One region of the Pseudomonas sp. G3-19 genome, then DNA from elsewhere that is predicted to be linked to it. Evidence: predicted binding sites of a transcription regulator. Region 1 holds the regulator's gene; each other region holds the start of a gene.
What was found. Region 1 encodes FliA, which starts transcription of late flagellar genes. Its sites were predicted from a motif close to CTAAAGTTTNNNNNNNNNNNGCCGNTAA; they were not measured.

Region 1 (4,397 bases):
TCAAAAAATTATCTGGTGCTGGCAACCACCAGCCAGAAACAGGTTCTAACCGCCGCTTATCACAGTTACAAGCGTTGCGGGCTTGCCGGCTGCATCCTGACTAAACTGGATGAGACGGCCAGCCTTGGCGAAGTGTTGAGCCTGGCGATCAGTCATGAACTGCCGGTCGCGTACCTGACCGATGGCCCACGGATTCCGGATGATCTGCATCTGCCGCGCCGTCATCAACTGGTCAGCCGCGCCGTCAGCGTGCAAATGCAGGAAGAACCCAGCGAAGAAGCCATGGCTGACATGTTCGCTGATATCTACCACAGCCCGACCAAGCAGGTTGGCTGAGGTAATGAACCGTTTTTGTACCTACATCGATGGTCTGCCATGCATTGTTCCGGTTGAGAACGCGCAGCCAGTAATGTGGCCTCCGTCTATGCAAGACAAGGTAAAGAAATAACATGGGCAGCATGCATCCCGTACAGGTGATCGCGGTGACCGGCGGCAAAGGTGGCGTCGGCAAGACTAACGTGTCAGTGAACTTGTCTCTGGCGCTGGCAGAGCTTGGCCGTCGGGTCATGCTGCTGGACGCCGATCTGGGGCTGGCGAACGTCGACGTTCTGCTGGGACTGACCCCCAAACGTACTCTGGCCGATGTGATCGAAGGCCGCTGTGAGCTGCGCGACGTGCTGTTGCAGGGCCCCGGCGGGATCCGCATCGTGCCGGCCGCTTCCGGCACCCAAAGCATGGTGCACCTGAGCCCGGCGCAACATGCCGGTCTGATTCAGGCCTTCAGCGACATCGGCGACAACCTCGATGTGCTGGTGATCGACACCGCTGCAGGTATTGGTGACTCGGTAGTCAGTTTTGTCCGCGCCGCGCAGGAAGTGTTGCTGGTGGTCTGCGACGAGCCGACCTCGATCACCGACGCCTACGCGCTGATCAAACTGCTCAACCGCGACTACGGCATGAACCGCTTCCGCGTGCTGGCCAACATGGCGCAGAGCCCGCAGGAAGGGCGCAACCTGTTCGCCAAGTTGACCAAGGTCACGGATCGCTTCCTCGACGTCGCCTTACAATACGTCGGCGCCGTGCCGTACGACGAAAGCGTGCGCAAGGCAGTGCAGAAGCAGCGAGCGGTCTATGAAGCCTTTCCGCGTTCCAAGTGCGCGCTGGCGTTCAAGGCGATCGCGCAGAAGGTCGATACCTGGCCGCTGCCTGCCAACCCGCGCGGCCACCTTGAGTTTTTCGTCGAGCGCCTCGTGCAGCAAACAGCAGGGCCTGTGTTATGACCGCGAGCGGTATGAACTACTACAAGAAGTCGGCACGTGACGCGCAGTACGAGTTGATCGAGCGTTACGCGCCACTGGTCAAGCGCATTGCCTATCACTTGCTGGCGCGCTTGCCGGCGAGTGTGCAGGTTGAAGACCTGATTCAGGCCGGGATGATCGGCCTGCTCGAAGTCTCAACCAAATATGACGCCAGCAAAGGCGCCAGTTTCGAAACGTACGCGGGCATCCGGATCCGCGGCGCGATGCTCGATGAAGTGCGCAAAGGGGATTGGGCACCGCGCTCGGTTCACCGCAATACCCGTATGGTCAGCGATGCCATTCGCTCAATTGAAGCTAAAACCGGCCGTGACGCTAAAGATCACGAGGTTGCGGCCGAACTCCAATTGAGTCTCGACGATTACTACGGGATTTTGAATGACACCCTGGGCAGCCGGCTGTTCAGTTTCGACGATCTGTTGCAGGACGGCGAACACGAAGGGCTGCACGAGGATGGCGCCAGTGCTCATCTTGAGCCGTCACGCGATCTGGAAGATGAACGCTTTCAGGCGGCGCTGGCGGACGCGATTGCCAATTTGCCGGAGCGTGAGCGACTGGTGTTGGCGCTGTACTACGACGAAGAGCTGAACCTCAAGGAGATCGGTGAAGTCCTTGGCGTCAGTGAATCGCGGGTCAGCCAGTTACACAGCCAGTGCGCGGCCCGTTTGCGGGGGCGTTTGGGGGAGTGGCGAGCGCGCTGAAGGCAGTGTGGGGACACTGCGAACGAGGCTGGTGCGGTGAGAACGGCACCGGTCTTGCTCTGTTGTGCTCCAGACAGTCTTCGAGTGCTGCGCCGATTGATTGAAGTGGCGCGTCCAGGTGCTGGGCGCGTTTAAGACTGCTTGGAGGTCGAATTGAACAAAGACATGAAAATCCTCATCGTTGATGACTTCTCAACGATGCGGCGGATCATCAAGAACCTGCTGCGCGATCTCGGGTTCACCAACACCGTCGAGGCCGACGATGGCACTACCGCCATTCCGGTACTCAACAGCGGCAGCATCGACTTTCTGGTAACGGACTGGAACATGCCGGGCATGACCGGTATCGACTTGCTGCGCCACGTGCGTGCCGATGAAAAACTCAAGCACCTGCCGGTGCTGATGGTGACCGCTGAAGCCAAGCGCGAGCAAATCATCGAGGCCGCTCAGGCCGGTGTGAACGGCTACGTGGTCAAACCTTTCACGGCTCAGGCGTTGAAAGACAAAATCGAGAAGATTTTCGAACGCATCGGCTGATGACGCGCGGGGGAGCTATGGAGCATAACGAATCTTCACAGGGCGATTTCGAGTCGACCCTGAAAAAACACGCGGTCGAACTGGTCGAGAGCCTTGAAAAAGGCAGGTTCGGCGACGCTGTGCAACTGATCCATGAGCTCAATCAGACCCGTGACCGCGGCCTGTATCAGGAAGTGGGCAAGCTCACACGCGAACTGCACAGTGCGATCGTCAATTTCCAGATCGATCCGCACATGCCGCAGGCCGAGGAAGTGTCGCAAATCACCGACGCCACCGAACGCCTGGGCTATGTGGTCAAGCTGACCGAAGCCGCGGCCAACCGCACCATGGATCTGGTGGAAAGCGCCACCCCGGTGGTCAATGGCCTGGCTGAAGAAGCCCAGGCGCTGAGCACCGATTGGGGCCGCTTCATGCGTCGTGAAGTCGGAGCTGAAGAGTTCCGCGAACTGGCGCGCCGGGTCGACGGTTTTCTGTCACGCAGCAGCACGGACAACCGTGCGGTGTCGAGCAACCTCAACGACATCCTGCTGGCTCAGGATTACCAGGACCTCACCGGTCAAGTGATCAAGCGTGTGACCCAACTGGTCACCGAAGTCGAAAGCAATTTGCTCAAACTCGTCCTCATGGCCAGTCAGGTTGACCGCTTTGCGGGCATCGAACACGACCGTGCCGCGATGCTTGCAGAAAAAGATCCACAAAAACATCTCTCGCAGGGTGAAGGTCCGCAGATTCATGCCGATAAACGAGAAGACGTTGTGTCCGGTCAGGACGATGTGGACGATTTGTTATCCAGCCTCGGATTCTAGAGTTTTGGAATTTTAGGTTTTTTGGGTTTTTAGACCTGTAGGAGCACCCCATTAATGAGCTTCGGCGCCGATGAAGAGATCCTTCAGGATTTCCTGGTTGAGGCCGGCGAGATTCTTGAGCAACTGTCCGAGCAACTGGTCGAGCTGGAAAGCCGCCCGGATGACGCAGATCTGCTCAACGCAATTTTTCGCGGTTTCCACACTGTAAAAGGGGGCGCCGGCTTCCTTCAGCTCAACGAGCTGGTGGAGTGCTGTCACATCGCCGAAAACGTGTTCGACATCCTGCGCAAGGGTGAGCGGCGCGTTGATGCAGAACTGATGGACGTGGTGCTTGAAGCACTGGACGCGGTGAACAGCATGTTCAGCGAAGTCCGTGAACGTGCACCGATCACTGCTGCAACCCCGGAACTGCTGGCCGCCCTGGCGCGTCTGGCCGAGCCGCAAACGGCCGACGAAGCCCCGGCTTCGCCAGTGGCCGAGATGATCGAAGAACTGGTCGTCGAAGGCGATTCCGGCGACATCACCGATAACGAATTTGAACAGCTGCTGGATTCGCTGAACGCCGTCAAGGCCGAAGCCGAAGCCCCGGCCGCTGCTGCACCTGCGCCGGCTGCCGATGCGGCCGCCAGCGATGAAATCACCGACGCCGAATTCGAGTCGTTGCTCGATCAACTGCACGGCAAAGGCCAGTTCGCGCCAGACGCCGTCGCACCGACCGCGGCCGCTCCAGCGGCACCGGAGGCGGGTGACAGCTCGGACATCACCGACGACGAATTCGAAGCACTGCTCGATCAGTTGCACGGCAAGGGCAACTTTGCCGTGGAAGCGCTGGAATCGGCTATCGCCTCGGCACCGGTTGCGCCTGCCGCACCGGCGGCGGCCGCTGCCGGCAGCGATCTGATCAGCGATCACGAGTTCGAATCGCTGCTCGACGAGCTGCACGGCAAAGGCAAGTTCACCGACGTTGGCGCCGCTGCTGCAGGCACCGCGTCGACTGTGGCCGCGCCTGCCGCCAAGGCTGCTGCCGCTCCGGCCGC
Region 2 (4,397 bases), 1.6 Mb from region 1:
GTACGCCCGGAGACTGTTGTCCCTGCGTTTGCTGCGGAGTCATCGCCAGGGTAATGCCGGCCTGACGGGCAAACTGGTTCAGCGCTTCGCCCAGCGGGCCGGCGCCGATGCTGTAGCGATGACTGCTCGCTTCACTGGCAGGGGCGGCGACGCTCAGGCCGGGCAGCGCACCGGCACCCAGAACGGTGGACAGCAGGGCGGCGCGAACGGCGTGGCGCAGCAGGCCCGATTCGGCAGTGAAATTCAGCGGTTTCTTACAGGTGAGGCGGACAGTCATTGTCGGTTTCCGTGGCAAGTCGCAAAGGCTGAGTTGAAGTGCTTACTGACCAAGCCGGACTTGTCGCGAAAACCCGCCAAAATAATTTCAGGCCACCGCCTCGAGTGTGACCCACCATCGGGTGCGATAACGCAATTGCACCGGCAGGGTCTGCGGCAGGATGGCCAGCAGCGTGTCGGTGTCCTCCAGGCGGAACACCCCGGACAGGCGCAAGTCCGCCACCTGCGGCGCGCACGTCACAAAGCCCTGACGATAACGCCCGACTTCATTGAGGAAATCGCCCAGGCGCATGTTGCGAGTGACGATCAAACCGTCGACCCACGCACCCGCCTCCATACTCAGTGGCAGTGCCGGGCGCACCTGATGGTGATCGATCAGATAGGTCTGCCCGGCGAGCGCCTCGACGGAGGTTGCGCCGCTGCGAATGGCGACGCTCCCTGAGCTGACAGTCAGCCGCGTGCAATCGCTGTCCTGACGCAGGATGAAGCGGGCTTTTATCGGCTCATAAATGCCATGACGACTTTGCACGCGAAGTGGCCGGTTGAACGTCGCGCCTTCATCGTTACCGCCGCATGTGACGATGATTTCGCCGCGAGTGAGTTTGATCAGCCGCTGCTGCGCGGTGTAGTCCAGATCCACTGCGCTGGCAGTGTTCAGCTCGATCCGCGTGCCGTCGGGCAACTGGAACCCGCGACGCTCGCCGGTCGCCGTAGCGTAATCAGCGCGCCACTGCTGCCACACGGAGGTGTCCTTGGCCAGCCATGCCGCGGAGCCCATCAGCACCGCGCCAGACAGCAGCTTCAAGGCTTGTCGCCGCCCCAGCCCTTGCGCACTGTTTTCCAGCGTATTGAACGCCACGTGCGCGCCGGGCACTGCGCGCAGGTTATGGCTCAATTCCGCCTGCAGCGACTGCACGCGCTGCCAGGCCAGTTCATGTTCATGATGTTCGGCGCGCCACGCGTCGCACTGATGACTCAGGCGCGCATTGCCATGGTTGTTACGCAGCCGCAGCAACCAGTGGATGGCTTGCTTGACCACCTGTTGCTGCGGCTCGGCGCGGCGCGCGACTGAGTTGTTATCCACAGGCATCAACTTGCGTACCGCAACACGTAGCAGTGATACATCGCATCGGCGACGTAACGTTCGACGGAGCGCAGTGACAAGCCCATCTGCGCGGCGATCTGCTTGTGGGTCAAACCTTCGCACTGCGCCAGCAGAAACGCCTGACGCACTTTCGGTCGCAAGCCTTCAAGCATGCGCGCGATGCTCTCGAGCAACTCGATTACCAGCGCGCGGGTTTCGGCGCTTGGGGTTTCGGCTTCGGGCAAATGGGCGATGGTTTCGAGATAGGCGCGTTCGATTTCTTCACGACGCCAATGATCGATCACCAGGCCACGGGCGATGGTGCGTAAAAATGCGCGAGGCGCCTTGAGTTCCAGGCGTTCGCTGCGCTGCAACAGGCGGACGAAGGTGTCCTGGGCCAGATCTGCGGCATCCGCGGCATTGCCCAGCCGCGCCCGCAGCCAGGCGTTGAGCCAGCCGTGATGACTCCTGTAAAGCGCCTGCACTGCAAACTCAGGTGAGGACATGAACGCGACAGCCCGAACGTCACAAATGATAATTAGTCGCATTTTTATCAGGGGCTGCGAATTTTGCAACCTCTGCTCGGAGATCCAGCAAAAAAACTTCGTGGCGAACGCTCTGGCACGCCGTTCGGCGGGAATCTGACAGAAATGCAGGCCATTTCCCACGCAGCCCTAAGATTTCCGTGAATGGTGCCGACAGACTGGTGAGACATGCGTGCACCAAAGTAGAGCGGCCGTCAGAACGCCGCCTGCGCTGTACATGGAATGTTGCATCCCGGAACGCATCCCCACTTTTGCATAAGAAGTCCCATGAAATGAATCTCAAGTTCAGCCATAAAATCCTGTTGGCCGCCTCGGGCGTCGTGGTCCTGGCTTTCGCTTTGTTCACCCTCTACAACGACTATCTGCAGCGCAACACCATTCGCCAGAACCTCCAGTCGTCCGTACAGCAGGCCGGCGATCTGACCGCCAGCAGCGTGCAGAACTGGATGAGCGGGCGAATTCTGGTGCTGGAAAACCTCGCGCAGAACGTTGCCCATCAGGGCAAGGACGCCGACTTCCCGGGGCTGGTCGATCAACCGGCCTTTACCTCGAACTTCCAGTTCACCTACGTCGGTCAGGCCAACGGAGTATTCACCCAGCGCCCTGACGCGAAGATGCCCGACGGCTACGACCCGCGTCAGCGCCCTTGGTACAAGCAGGCCGTGGTCGCCGACAAAACCATGTTGACCCCGCCATACATGGCGGCGGTCGGTGGTCTGGTCGTGACCATCGCCATGCCGGTGAAAAAGAATGGCGAACTGCTGGGTGTGGTCGGCGGTGACCTGAGCCTGGAAACCCTGGTGAAGATCATCAACTCGGTGGACTTCGGTGGCCTCGGCCACGCATTCCTGGTCAGCGGTGACGGCCAAGTGATCGTCAGCCCGGACAAAGACCAGGTGATGAAGAACCTCAAGGACATCTACCCGAACGCCGGCGTGCGCATCGAGAAGGGCAACCAGAACGTGGTGCTCAGCGGCCAGGAACGCATCCTGTCGTTCACTCCGGTCAGCGGTTTGCCGAATGCCGACTGGTACATCGGGCTGTCGATCGATCGTGACAAGGCCTACGCCGCCCTCAGCCAGTTCCGTACTTCGGCGCTGATCGCGATGTTCGTCGCGGTCGCGGCGATTGCGCTGCTGCTGAGCCTGCTGATCAACGTCCTGATGCGTCCGCTGACCACCATGGGCCGCGCGATGCAGGACATCGCTCAAGGCGAAGGCGACCTGACCCGGCGTCTGGTCGTGGCAGGCAAGGATGAGTTCGCCGAACTGGGCAGCGCGTTCAACCAGTTCGTCGAGCGCATTCACGCGTCGATTTCCGAAGTGTCCTCGGCTACCCGTCATGTGCACGACCTGTCGCAACGGGTAATGGCCTCGTCCAACGCCTCGATCATCGGTTCCGACGAACAAAGCGCGCGCACCAACAGTGTGGCCGCCGCGATCAACCAGTTGGGCGCCGCCACTCAGGAAATCGCCCGCAACGCCGCCGACGCTTCGCAGCACGCCAGCGGCGCGAGCGAGCAGGCCGATGACGGTCGTCAGGTGGTCGAGCAGACCATTCAGGCGATGACCGAGCTGTCGCAGAAGATCAGCCTGTCATGCACCCAGATCGAAACCCTGAATGCCAGCACCGACAACATCGGCCACATCCTCGATGTGATCAAAGGCATCTCGCAGCAGACCAACCTGCTGGCGCTCAACGCGGCGATTGAAGCGGCCCGTGCCGGTGAAGCCGGACGCGGTTTTGCGGTGGTCGCGGACGAAGTGCGTAACCTCGCCCATCGCACTCAGGAATCGGCGGAAGAGATCCACAAAATGATCACTTCGTTGCAGGTCGGTTCGCGTGAAGCGGTGACCACCATGAACGCCAGTCAGGCGTCCAGCGAAGAGAGCGTGGAAGTGGCCAATCAGGCCGGTCTGCGCCTGGTCAGCGTGACCCAGCGCATCGGCGAAATCGACGGCATGAACCAGTCGGTGGCCGCGGCGACCGAAGAGCAGACGGCGGTGGTGGAAACCCTCAACGTCGACGTCAATCAGATCAACCTGCTGAACCAGCAGAGCGTCGCCAACCTCAATGAAACGTTGAAGGATTGTGATGCGTTGTCGCAGCAGGCGAATCGGTTGAAGCAGTTGGTCGATAGCTTCAAGATCTGATTTTCAGATTCGAGACCGCGTTATCGTTGATCGCGAGCAGGCTCACTCCTACAGGGGAACGCATTCCAACTGTAGGAGTGAGCCTGCTCGCGATTGCGGCAGATCAGTCACTGCCAAACCGAAGCCTTAGACAAACAGCTTCAGCACATTCCCCATCGCATCATCGGCGAACCCCTGCACGAAATCCTTGAACCCCGGCAGCACCTCCTCCCCACCTGAAGCCGGCTCGGCAATGATCGTCCAGGTCGCCCGCGACTTGCCCGCCCCCAAAGATTCCACGTTCATCGCCGCCCACAAATTCGCCACGCCCAGCGTGTTGTAGATCGTGGTCCAGGTCAT
Region 3 (4,397 bases), 2.0 Mb from region 1:
GGTGACCAGCTCAGTGACGACCGAGAAGTCGACTTTCTTGAACGCCTGTTCTTTCAGCTCACCGCGCAGACTGATGGCGTAGGGTGGTTTTTCATCGATGTGCAGCGTGACAGTGCTGGCCGGAATGTTCGCGGCGCGGCCGTGCAGGGTCAGCATCTCGCCATTGTCGATGCCGGGATGGCCGACCCATTCGTAACCGCAGCGGGTCACCAACTCATTGAAGCCTTCCAGCCAGCCCAGACCACCGCGTCCATTGAGTTCGATGAAGGCCGGGTTGACCACTTCCTTGACCGGCGAATCCCAACCCATGCGCACGTTACCAACCGACGCCTGCAGGACATTCATGCCGCGGGTCGGCACCACCGAGAGTTTCATCGTGCCGTTATCGATATCGACGATGCTGACACCTTCCTGTCGTCCGCCGTGCAAGGTTCGCAGACTCACGGAGAAAGGCTTGTCGGTTTTCAACCCGAGCTGCTCACTGGTAATGCTCCAGTTTTGCGCGGGCTTGTTGGTATCGAGGAGTACGTAATCCCAGGCCATGGCGTGGGAAGCAGCAGAGAGTGCGCCGAATGCAACGGCGAGTTTGAACGGGGTCATGGCAGCAGCCTTTATTGGAGTTGTGCCATTTTTATAGCGCTGCGGAAACGTTTCAGCAAGTGCAATGGAGCTTGCGATCGTGTGATTTACCAAGAATTGGCGGGGATCCATTCGCGAGCAAGCTCGCTCCCACAGGGATCTCGGGTGTTCACAGAATCTGTGATTCACGCCGGAAACTGTGGGAGCGAGCTTGCTCGCGAAAGCGATATCAAGGCTGTATCAACGAAAGCGATCAACCTCGGAACGCAGATCCGCCGCCAGCTTTTCAAGCTCTTTGGCGGTGACCGCAAGGTTCGACACCACCTCACGCTGCTCACTGTTGGCCAGCGCAATGCTCTGCAGGTTACTGCTGAGCAAAGTAGCCGTGCTGCTCTGCTCCTGGGTCGCGGTGGTAATCGCGGCGAACTGCTGCCCTGCCGAACGGCTCTGCTCATCGATCCGCGCCAGCGCCGACGCCACGTTGGCGTTGCGCGACAGGCCTTCCTGCATCAGCAGGTTGCCCTGCTCCATGGTGCTGATGGCGTTGCCGGTTTCCTGCTGGATGCTGTGAATCATCCCGGAGATTTCATCAGTGGCCTGACGGGTGCGCGACGCCAGGTTACGCACCTCATCGGCGACCACGGCAAAACCACGGCCCTGTTCACCGGCACGGGCCGCTTCGATGGCCGCGTTGAGCGCCAGCAGGTTGGTCTGTTCGGCAATCGAGGTGATCACACTGACAATGCCGCCGATTTCCTGGGAACGCTGGCCAAGGGTGTTGATCACGGTAGCCGTGGTGTTCAACGCGCCAGCGATTTGCTCCAGCGAGGAAGAGGCTTCGTCCATGGAAGTACGACCGATCTGCGTCTGCTGAGCGTTTTCCTGGGCCAGACGCTGGGTGGCCCCCATGTTGTCGGCGATGTTCAGCGAGGTGGCGCTGAACTCTTCAACTGCGCCGGCCATGCTGGTGATTTCGCCGGACTGCTGCTCCATGCCTTCGTAGGCACCACCGGACAAACCGGACAATGCCTGGGCGCGGCTGTTGACCTCTTCCGAGGAGCGGCGGATGTGTTCGACCATCGTCGACAGCGCCTGGCTCATCTGGTTGAACGCACGGGACAACTGTCCGATCTCGTCGTTGCTCGACACGTTCAGGCGCACGCTCAGATCACCTGCGCCCAGCGCTTCGGCCTGACGCACCAGATCACTCAGCGGCGCCAGTTTGCTGCGCAGCAACCACACCACCGAACCCACCGCTAACAGCATCGCCAGCAGGCTGCCGATGGCCAGTTGCGTGCCGACGCTCCAGGTCACCGCGCGAATCTCGGCTTTCGGCATGCTCGCCACTACCGCCCACGGCCCACCATCGAACGGTACCGAAACACTGTAGAAATCTTCGTTCTTGTCGCCCCAGAACTGACCTTTGCCAGGGGTTTTGGCCAGAGCGCCAATCACCGTAACCGCCTGATCCAATGCCTGGACGCCCGCCGGGGCCACCAACCATTTGTTCTGCTCATCCAGCAGCGCCAGCGAACCAGTCTGGCCGATGCGGAAGCGCTTGAGGTTGTCGAACTGGGCGTTCTGCGCATCGGTGTAATCAAAACCAACGAACAACACCGCAATCACCTTGCCGCTGCCATCGCGCACCGGGGTGTATTGGGTCATGTAGGAGCGATCAAACAGCAGCGCGCGGCCGACGTAACCCTGCCCGGCCATCAACTTCGCGTAGGCCGGGTGTGCGTGATCGAGCAGAGTGCCGATAGCGCGCGTGCCGTCCTGTTTGGTCAGCGAGGTGCTGACCCGCACGAAGTCTTCGCCGCTACGCACGAACAGCGTGGCAACGCCGGCGGTCATCTGCTTGAACTCGTCGACTTCCTTGAAGTTGTTGTTCAACACTTCGCTGCCCAGGTGCAGGCCCGGGGTCTGGGTGCCGGCGACGTTCACCGGTTCATCCGGGTGAATGCTCAGGCCCGCGCTGAAGCGCTTCTCGAACAGCCCGCTCAGGCGCTGGGTGCTTTCGCGCAGCGTGCCGTGGAAAGTGCTCAACTGGTCGGCCAGCAGCCGCGCCTCACTGGCGAGGTGCTCTTCACGGGTGGCGAGGTTGGCGGAATCCAGCGAACGCAGGGCGAACACCGTACTGCCGCTGATGACGATCGCCAGTATCACAGCGAGCGCGAGGCCCAGCTGCGAGGCGATCCGAGCGCGAGGTTGAGACATGGACAGCTCCTGGCCGAACTTGCCGATCCTCCTTGATCGCAGCTCGGATAATTTTCTAATGGGGGTGAATCGTGGATACCTGCACGGCGGTTCCACATGCACGTATTCGGCGGTAAAGCCGAATACTTGAGCGAACAGCAGGGTTATGGCACAAGGCCGGCATTGTGGCGGCTCTAACGTTTCAGCTCAAGCGCTTGACCACCGGCAACGCCATGGCCCGCACTTCGCCTTGCAGGAAGTCGCTGAGACGGCGCAAACGTTCACCTCCCGGACGGGTTTTTGGCCATACCAGGTAATAATTCAGGCCGCTGGCGACCGCGGTCGGCCAGGGCAGGCTCAGTCTTCCTTGCGCCACATCTTCGGCGACCATCAGCAGATCGCCCATTGACACCCCGTAGCCTCGCGCCGCGGCGATCATCCCAAGTTCGAGGGTATCGAACACCTGTCCGCCCTTGAGCGAAACCTGATCGGACAGCCCCATATGTTCCAGCCAACTGCGCCAGTCACGCCGATCCGGGGTCGGATGCAGCAACTCCGTGGAGGCCAGCCGCGCCACATCCCACGGCTGGTCATTCAGCAGGTTTGGCGCACCGACCGGGATCAACTCCTCGGGAAACAGCAGGCTGGCCTCCCAGTCGGGCGGGAAGTGCCCATCGCTCAGCAGCACCGCGCAGTCGAAGGGCTCGTTGTTGAAGTCCACCGAATCCACGTCCATCCACGCACTGGTCAGCTGTACCTCATTGCCCGGTTGTAGATGGCGAAAGCGGCTGAGTCGCGCCAGCAGCCAGCGCATGGTCAGGGTCGACGGCGCTTTCATGCGCAGGATGTCGTCTTCGGCGCGCAAGGTGTTGCAGGCGCGCTCCAGCGCCGCGAAACCATCGCGAATGCCGGGCAACAGCATCCGCGCCGATTCCGTCAGTTGCAGGTTGCGCCCACTGCGATGAAACAGCTTGCAGGCGAAATGTTCTTCCAGCGTCTTGATGTGCCGGCTGACTGCACTCTGGGTGATCGACAATTCCTCGGCCGCCCGGGTGAACGAGCTGTGCCGCGCCGCCGCTTCGAATGCGCGCAGGGCATACAAGGGTGGAAGACGACGGGACATACACAAAGCTCCTTTGGCGGCATCCGGCCACCCCGGCGAGGTTTACTCATGATGAGTTTTAATCATGCCACCCATCCTTTTTATCCTTTTGTGCAAACCCTGCCAAGCGCCGAGAATCGACGGTCTCTTGTTCCCTCTGATTGATGGGTGGTGATGACCATGCAGCATCCTGTGCGTACCGAACTCTGGGCCATCCTGCGGCTGGCGGGGCCGTTGATTGCTTCGCAGTTGGCGCACATGTTGATGGTGCTGACCGACACCCTGATGATGGCGCGCCTCAGCCCCGAAGCCCTGGCCGGCGGCGGACTGGGGGCAGCGAGTTATTCATTCGTGTCGATTTTCTGCATCGGCGTGATTGCAGCGGTCGGCACGCTGGTGGCGATCCGTCAGGGCGCCGGCGACATCATCGGCGCGGCCCGCCTGACCCAGGCCGGGTTGTGGCTGGCATGGCTGATGGCGCTCGGCGCCGGGTTGCTGCTGTGGAACCTGAAACCGGTGT
Region 4 (4,397 bases), 5.9 Mb from region 1:
CAATATCGCCAACTCAATCGGTGGCCCGGAGGGCAATCCGCTGCTGGCGCTGCAACAGCTGATCATTTTGAACGAGCTGTTGGTTAATCGATTGCTGGACAAACTGCGGTTGCCTCAATAATTCCGCTGGCCGTTATGGCCTCTTCGCGAGCAAGCTCGCTCCCACATTGGTTCTGCGTACACAGGACTAAATGTGGGAGCGAGCTTGCTCGCGAATGCGGTCTGCCAGACACCACCAGTTTCAGACTGGCAACAAAAAGCCCGGACGCTTTAGCTGTCCGGGCTTACAGGTCAAAAGATCGCAGCCTTCGGCAGCTCCTACAGGTGATCGGTGTAGGAGCTGCCGAAAGCTGCGATCTTTTGATTTACTTTGTGGTGGATAGCCTGCCAGTGATCACATATTTATCGAACACTTTCTGCCCATCACGCGCGGCGTGCCGAGCATCCAGGAATGTCAGTTCATCACGAACTTACTGTTTGTGGGGGTTTCGCGTGGGGTATGTATTCATGCTGGCCGATCTGCGTGATTGAGTAGCGACCGGCAAGCGATAGAACTTGGCTGCACCAAGCACCAGTCGGCGCATTCTGGCGCAGTTGTAGGCAGTGTCTGCGTTGCTTGAGTGAGATCGTCGTTGGCAGAGAAGGCGTCTTCGCGAGCAAGCTCGCTCCCACAGGTGATTGTCGTCGTGCGCAGAACTGTGACTCAACGCAGTGCCAATGTGGGAGCGAGCTTGCTCGCGAATGCGGTCTGCCAAGCACCATCAATTTCAGACTGGCAATAAAAAGCCCGGACGCTTTCGCTGTCTGGGCTTTTAAGATTAAAAGATCGCAGCCTGCGGCAGCTCCTACAGGTGATCGGTGTAGGAGATGCCGCAGGCTGCGATCTTTTACTTTTAGCGGTTAAACCGCTCCACCAACGAATACTGAGTATTCGCAGTCTTGGTCAGCTCTTCACTCAGCAACGCCGAGTTATGCGCCTGTTCCGAGGTCTGGTCTGCCAACTCCGAAATGTTGCTGATGTTGCGGCTGATTTCTTCAGCCACGGCACTTTGCTCTTCGGTCGCAGCAGCGATCTGCGTGGTCATGTCGGTGATGTTGGCCACTGCTTCGCTGATGCCGACCAGTGCCTGATCCGCTTCCAGTACCCGCGCCACACCTTCTTCGGCCTGGCGATGGCCGGCTTCCATGGTCTGCACGGCGCTGGACGCGGTCTGCTGCAGCTTGGCGATCAGGGCGTGGATCTGGCCGGTGGATTCGCTGGTGCGTTGCGCCAGTTGGCGCACTTCGTCAGCTACCACGGCGAAGCCACGGCCCATCTCGCCGGCACGTGCCGCTTCGATGGCGGCGTTGAGGGCGAGCAGATTGGTCTGGTCGGCGATGCCTTTGATCACGTCGACCACGCCGCCGATTTCGTCGCTGTCCTTGGCCAGTTGGGTGACGGTCAGGCCGGTTTCGCCGACCACCACCGACAGGCGCTGGATGGCTTCGCGGGTTTCCCCGGCGATGTCACGGCCACGACCGGTCAGGCGATTGGCTTCCTGGGTGGCGTCGGCAGTGCGCTGCACGTGGCTCGCCACTTCTTGCGTGGTGGCAGCCATCTGGTTGACGGCGGTGGCGACCTGTTCGGTTTCCACGCGCTGGCGCTCCAGACCGCTGGAGCTGTTGTGCGCCAGGGCGTCGGACTGTTTGGCCTGATCGGTCAGGTGCTCGGCGGTGTCCTGCAGACGGGTCAGGCAGGTTTTCAGGCGCGCTTCCTGGCTGAGGATCGACATTTCCAGACGCGCCTGCGCGCCACGGCTGTCGGTGTACATCTGCGCGATCAGCGGGTCGGAAGTGGTCTGCTCGGCCAGACGCAGCAGGCGCTTGAGCCCGCGTTGCTGCCATTGCAGACCCATCAGGCCCAGCGGCACCGAGAGGCCCGCTGCCAGGGCGAAGCCCCAGTGCGAGTTCAGGGTTGCGCCGATCACGAAGCTCAGTTGGCTCACCAGAATGAACGGCAGCCAGTCCTGCAGCACCGGCAGCCATTTGTCGCTGGAAGGGATCGCCGACTTGCCTTGGTTGATGCGTTGGTAGAGCGCTTCGGCACGGCGGATCTGTTCGGCGGTGGGTTTGATCCGCACCGACTCGTAACCGACCACCTGATTGCCGTCGAACACCGGTGTCACGTAGGCGTTCACCCAGTAGTGGTCACCGGATTTGCAGCGATTCTTGACAATGCCCATCCATGGCAAGCCTTGTTTCAGTGTGCCCCACATGTGCGAAAACACCGCAGCCGGGACGTCGGGGTGACGAACCAGGTTGTGCGGCGCACGGATCAGCTCTTCACGCGAAAACCCGCTGATTTCGACGAAAGCGTCGTTGCAGTAGGTGATCACGCCTTTGGCGTCGGTTGTGGAAATCAACCGCTGCTGAGCCGGGAAAGTCCGTTCGCGTTGTGTAATGGGCTGGTTATTACGCATGGTTTTTCAATCCGCAAGGCTTTGAAAGGTTGTCGGCGCTGTCAGGAAATTATTGAAGTTTTTTTTTCAGATATAAGTACGGCGTCGCAAAACCGCTCTTGCTTCAACCGGCCAGCATCGGATAGGTGAACAGCGCAAAATGCAGCAGGTTCAGCCCGAAATGCGTGGCGATCGCCGCCGCAAGGCCACCGAAACGGTAGGCCAGACCATAGCCGACACCCGCCAGACCCGCCAGCAACACCCAGTGCCAACCCGCGCCCAGATGCGCCAGGGCAAAGATCAGCGACGCCAGCAGCAGAGCGAGGTTGTCGCCGTGGGGCAGGTGTTTGAACAGTCGGCTCAAACCGCCCTGTATATAGCCGCGAAACAGCGCTTCCTCGACCAGCGTCACCAACAGCAGATTGTTCAGCAGCCACAGCCATGCTTGATCAGGCCACTTCGGCGCCCAGGCAATCATGCCGAACAACAGTGCGCCGCCCAGCGCCAGGACGGCGCTCAAGGTCAGGGCGAGGACGCTGGCGTACTCCGTCGGACGCAGCGAGCGTGCCGCGACAATCCACGGGCAGGCGAGCAACAGCCAGAAGCCGATCAAGGGTTTGTCCAGATTCAGGTACATCGCAAACGGCACGGCGTCGTCGGTGAAACGCAGCGGGGCGATGGCCCGGCCGTTGGCGAATCCCGGCAACCAGTGCAGCGCCAGCGACAGGGCGAGGAAGATGAACACGGCATGCCCCAACAGGCGCGCCACCGGCACCTGCTGTTGGCGCACGGCGAAACCGGTCAACAGCAATAGTCCCACGGAGATCAGCGCGAGCCAGCCGAGTTGGCCAAAGCTCAACGCCAATCCATAACCGAGGCTGAGAAGTGCCAGATAGAGCCATGGCAACGCCTTCATCGAAAGTCCTTGTGCAGAATTTTGTGGAAGGGCTTTCTACACGGGTGAGGGCGTGGGGACAAGTAAAGCTGTGGCGGGATGCGGGGACAGGTTCCAAACCTGAGGCCATCCACAAAACCCATTGTGGGAGCGGGCTTGCTCGCGAATGCGGTGTGTCAGGCGATAAAAATCTCGACGGATACACCGCATTCGCGAGCAAGCCCGCTCCCACAGTAGATCTGTGTGTGGCTGAGGAATCAGCGCAGATCGAGCTTCGCCGCCGCGCGCTCGGTGATTTCCGTGCGCAGTTTCAACGAAAGCGCCGCGCGGTGCCGAGCCTCATCGACGACAGCACTCGGCGCCGTCTGCGGGCTGCCCGATTCAAAAGGCGGCGCCGGCGCATATTCCAGCTGCAGTTGAATTAACTGCGCCGCCTCGGCCCCCACCAGTTCGGCGGCCAGCACCAGCGCAAAGTCGATGCCTGCGGTAATGCCGCCACCGGTAAACAGATTGCCGTCGCGTACCACCCGGTCCTGCACCGCAATCGCGCCGAGTTTCGGCAGCAGTTCGTGATAGGCCCAGTGGGTGGTCGCGCGTTTGCCTTTCAACAGTCCCGCCGCGCCCAGCACCAGCGAACCGGTGCACACCGACGTCACATACCTGGCCTGCGCTGCCTGACGCCTGATGAACTCCAACGTCTGCTCATCTTCCATCAGCGGCCCGACCCCGGCGCCGCCGGGAATGCAGATCACATCCAGATCCGGGCAGTCCTCGAAGGTGGTGGTCGGTTTCAACAGCAGGCCGGTGCTCGCAGTGATCGGCACCAGATCTTTCCAGATCAGATGCACCTGCACGTTCGGCAGCGAGGCCAGTACGTCATAGGGACCGGTCAGGTCGAGTTGCTGCACCTGCGGAAACAACAGAAAACCGATCTGCAACGTCATGGGATTTTTCTCCATTTGAGGGGTGGACGGCTTCACTGTAGGCGCGTAGGTTCTGGCGTATACGCCAATAACCCCACGAATTACGCCAAATGCCCAAAGTCATCCATGTACTCGCGTTTG

Region 2: ACOYXI_RS20090 (methyl-accepting chemotaxis protein) is a predicted target of FliA. The motif match lies at 2,035-2,062, and genes of this name have one in related genera.
Region 3: ACOYXI_RS18430 (methyl-accepting chemotaxis protein) is a predicted target of FliA. The motif match lies at 2,900-2,927, and genes of this name have one in related genera.
Region 4: ACOYXI_RS00780 (methyl-accepting chemotaxis protein) is a predicted target of FliA. The motif match lies at 2,489-2,516, and genes of this name have one in related genera.

What each region holds. Positions count from the first base shown of each region.
Region 1 covers NZ_JBMPIQ010000003.1:5,993,526-5,997,922, forward strand. Annotated here, with positions in the region: gene flhF (flagellar biosynthesis protein FlhF) at 1-336, shown strand, start outside; gene fleN (flagellar synthesis regulator FleN) at 450-1,280, shown strand; gene fliA (RNA polymerase sigma factor FliA) at 1,277-2,017, shown strand; gene ACOYXI_RS27325 (chemotaxis response regulator CheY) at 2,183-2,554, shown strand; gene ACOYXI_RS27330 (protein phosphatase CheZ) at 2,572-3,360, shown strand; gene ACOYXI_RS27335 (chemotaxis protein CheA) at 3,415-4,397, shown strand, end outside.
Region 2 covers NZ_JBMPIQ010000003.1:4,361,748-4,366,144, forward strand. Annotated here, with positions in the region: gene ACOYXI_RS20075 (TonB-dependent siderophore receptor) at 1-277, opposite strand, end outside; gene ACOYXI_RS20080 (FecR domain-containing protein) at 365-1,366, opposite strand; gene ACOYXI_RS20085 (sigma-70 family RNA polymerase sigma factor) at 1,366-1,866, opposite strand; gene ACOYXI_RS20090 (methyl-accepting chemotaxis protein) at 2,178-4,058, shown strand; gene ACOYXI_RS20095 (SRPBCC family protein) at 4,185-4,397, opposite strand, start outside.
Region 3 covers NZ_JBMPIQ010000003.1:3,996,481-4,000,877, forward strand. Annotated here, with positions in the region: gene ACOYXI_RS18425 (aldose 1-epimerase family protein) at 1-600, opposite strand, end outside; gene ACOYXI_RS18430 (methyl-accepting chemotaxis protein) at 820-2,796, opposite strand; gene ACOYXI_RS18435 (LysR substrate-binding domain-containing protein) at 2,978-3,898, opposite strand; gene ACOYXI_RS18440 (NorM family multidrug efflux MATE transporter) at 4,058-4,397, shown strand, end outside.
Region 4 covers NZ_JBMPIQ010000003.1:108,745-113,141, forward strand. Annotated here, with positions in the region: gene ACOYXI_RS00775 (DUF6124 family protein) at 1-121, shown strand, start outside; gene ACOYXI_RS00780 (methyl-accepting chemotaxis protein) at 894-2,459, opposite strand; gene ACOYXI_RS00785 (CPBP family intramembrane glutamic endopeptidase) at 2,563-3,354, opposite strand; gene inhA (isonitrile hydratase) at 3,591-4,277, opposite strand; gene ACOYXI_RS00795 (GlxA family transcriptional regulator) at 4,367-4,397, shown strand, end outside.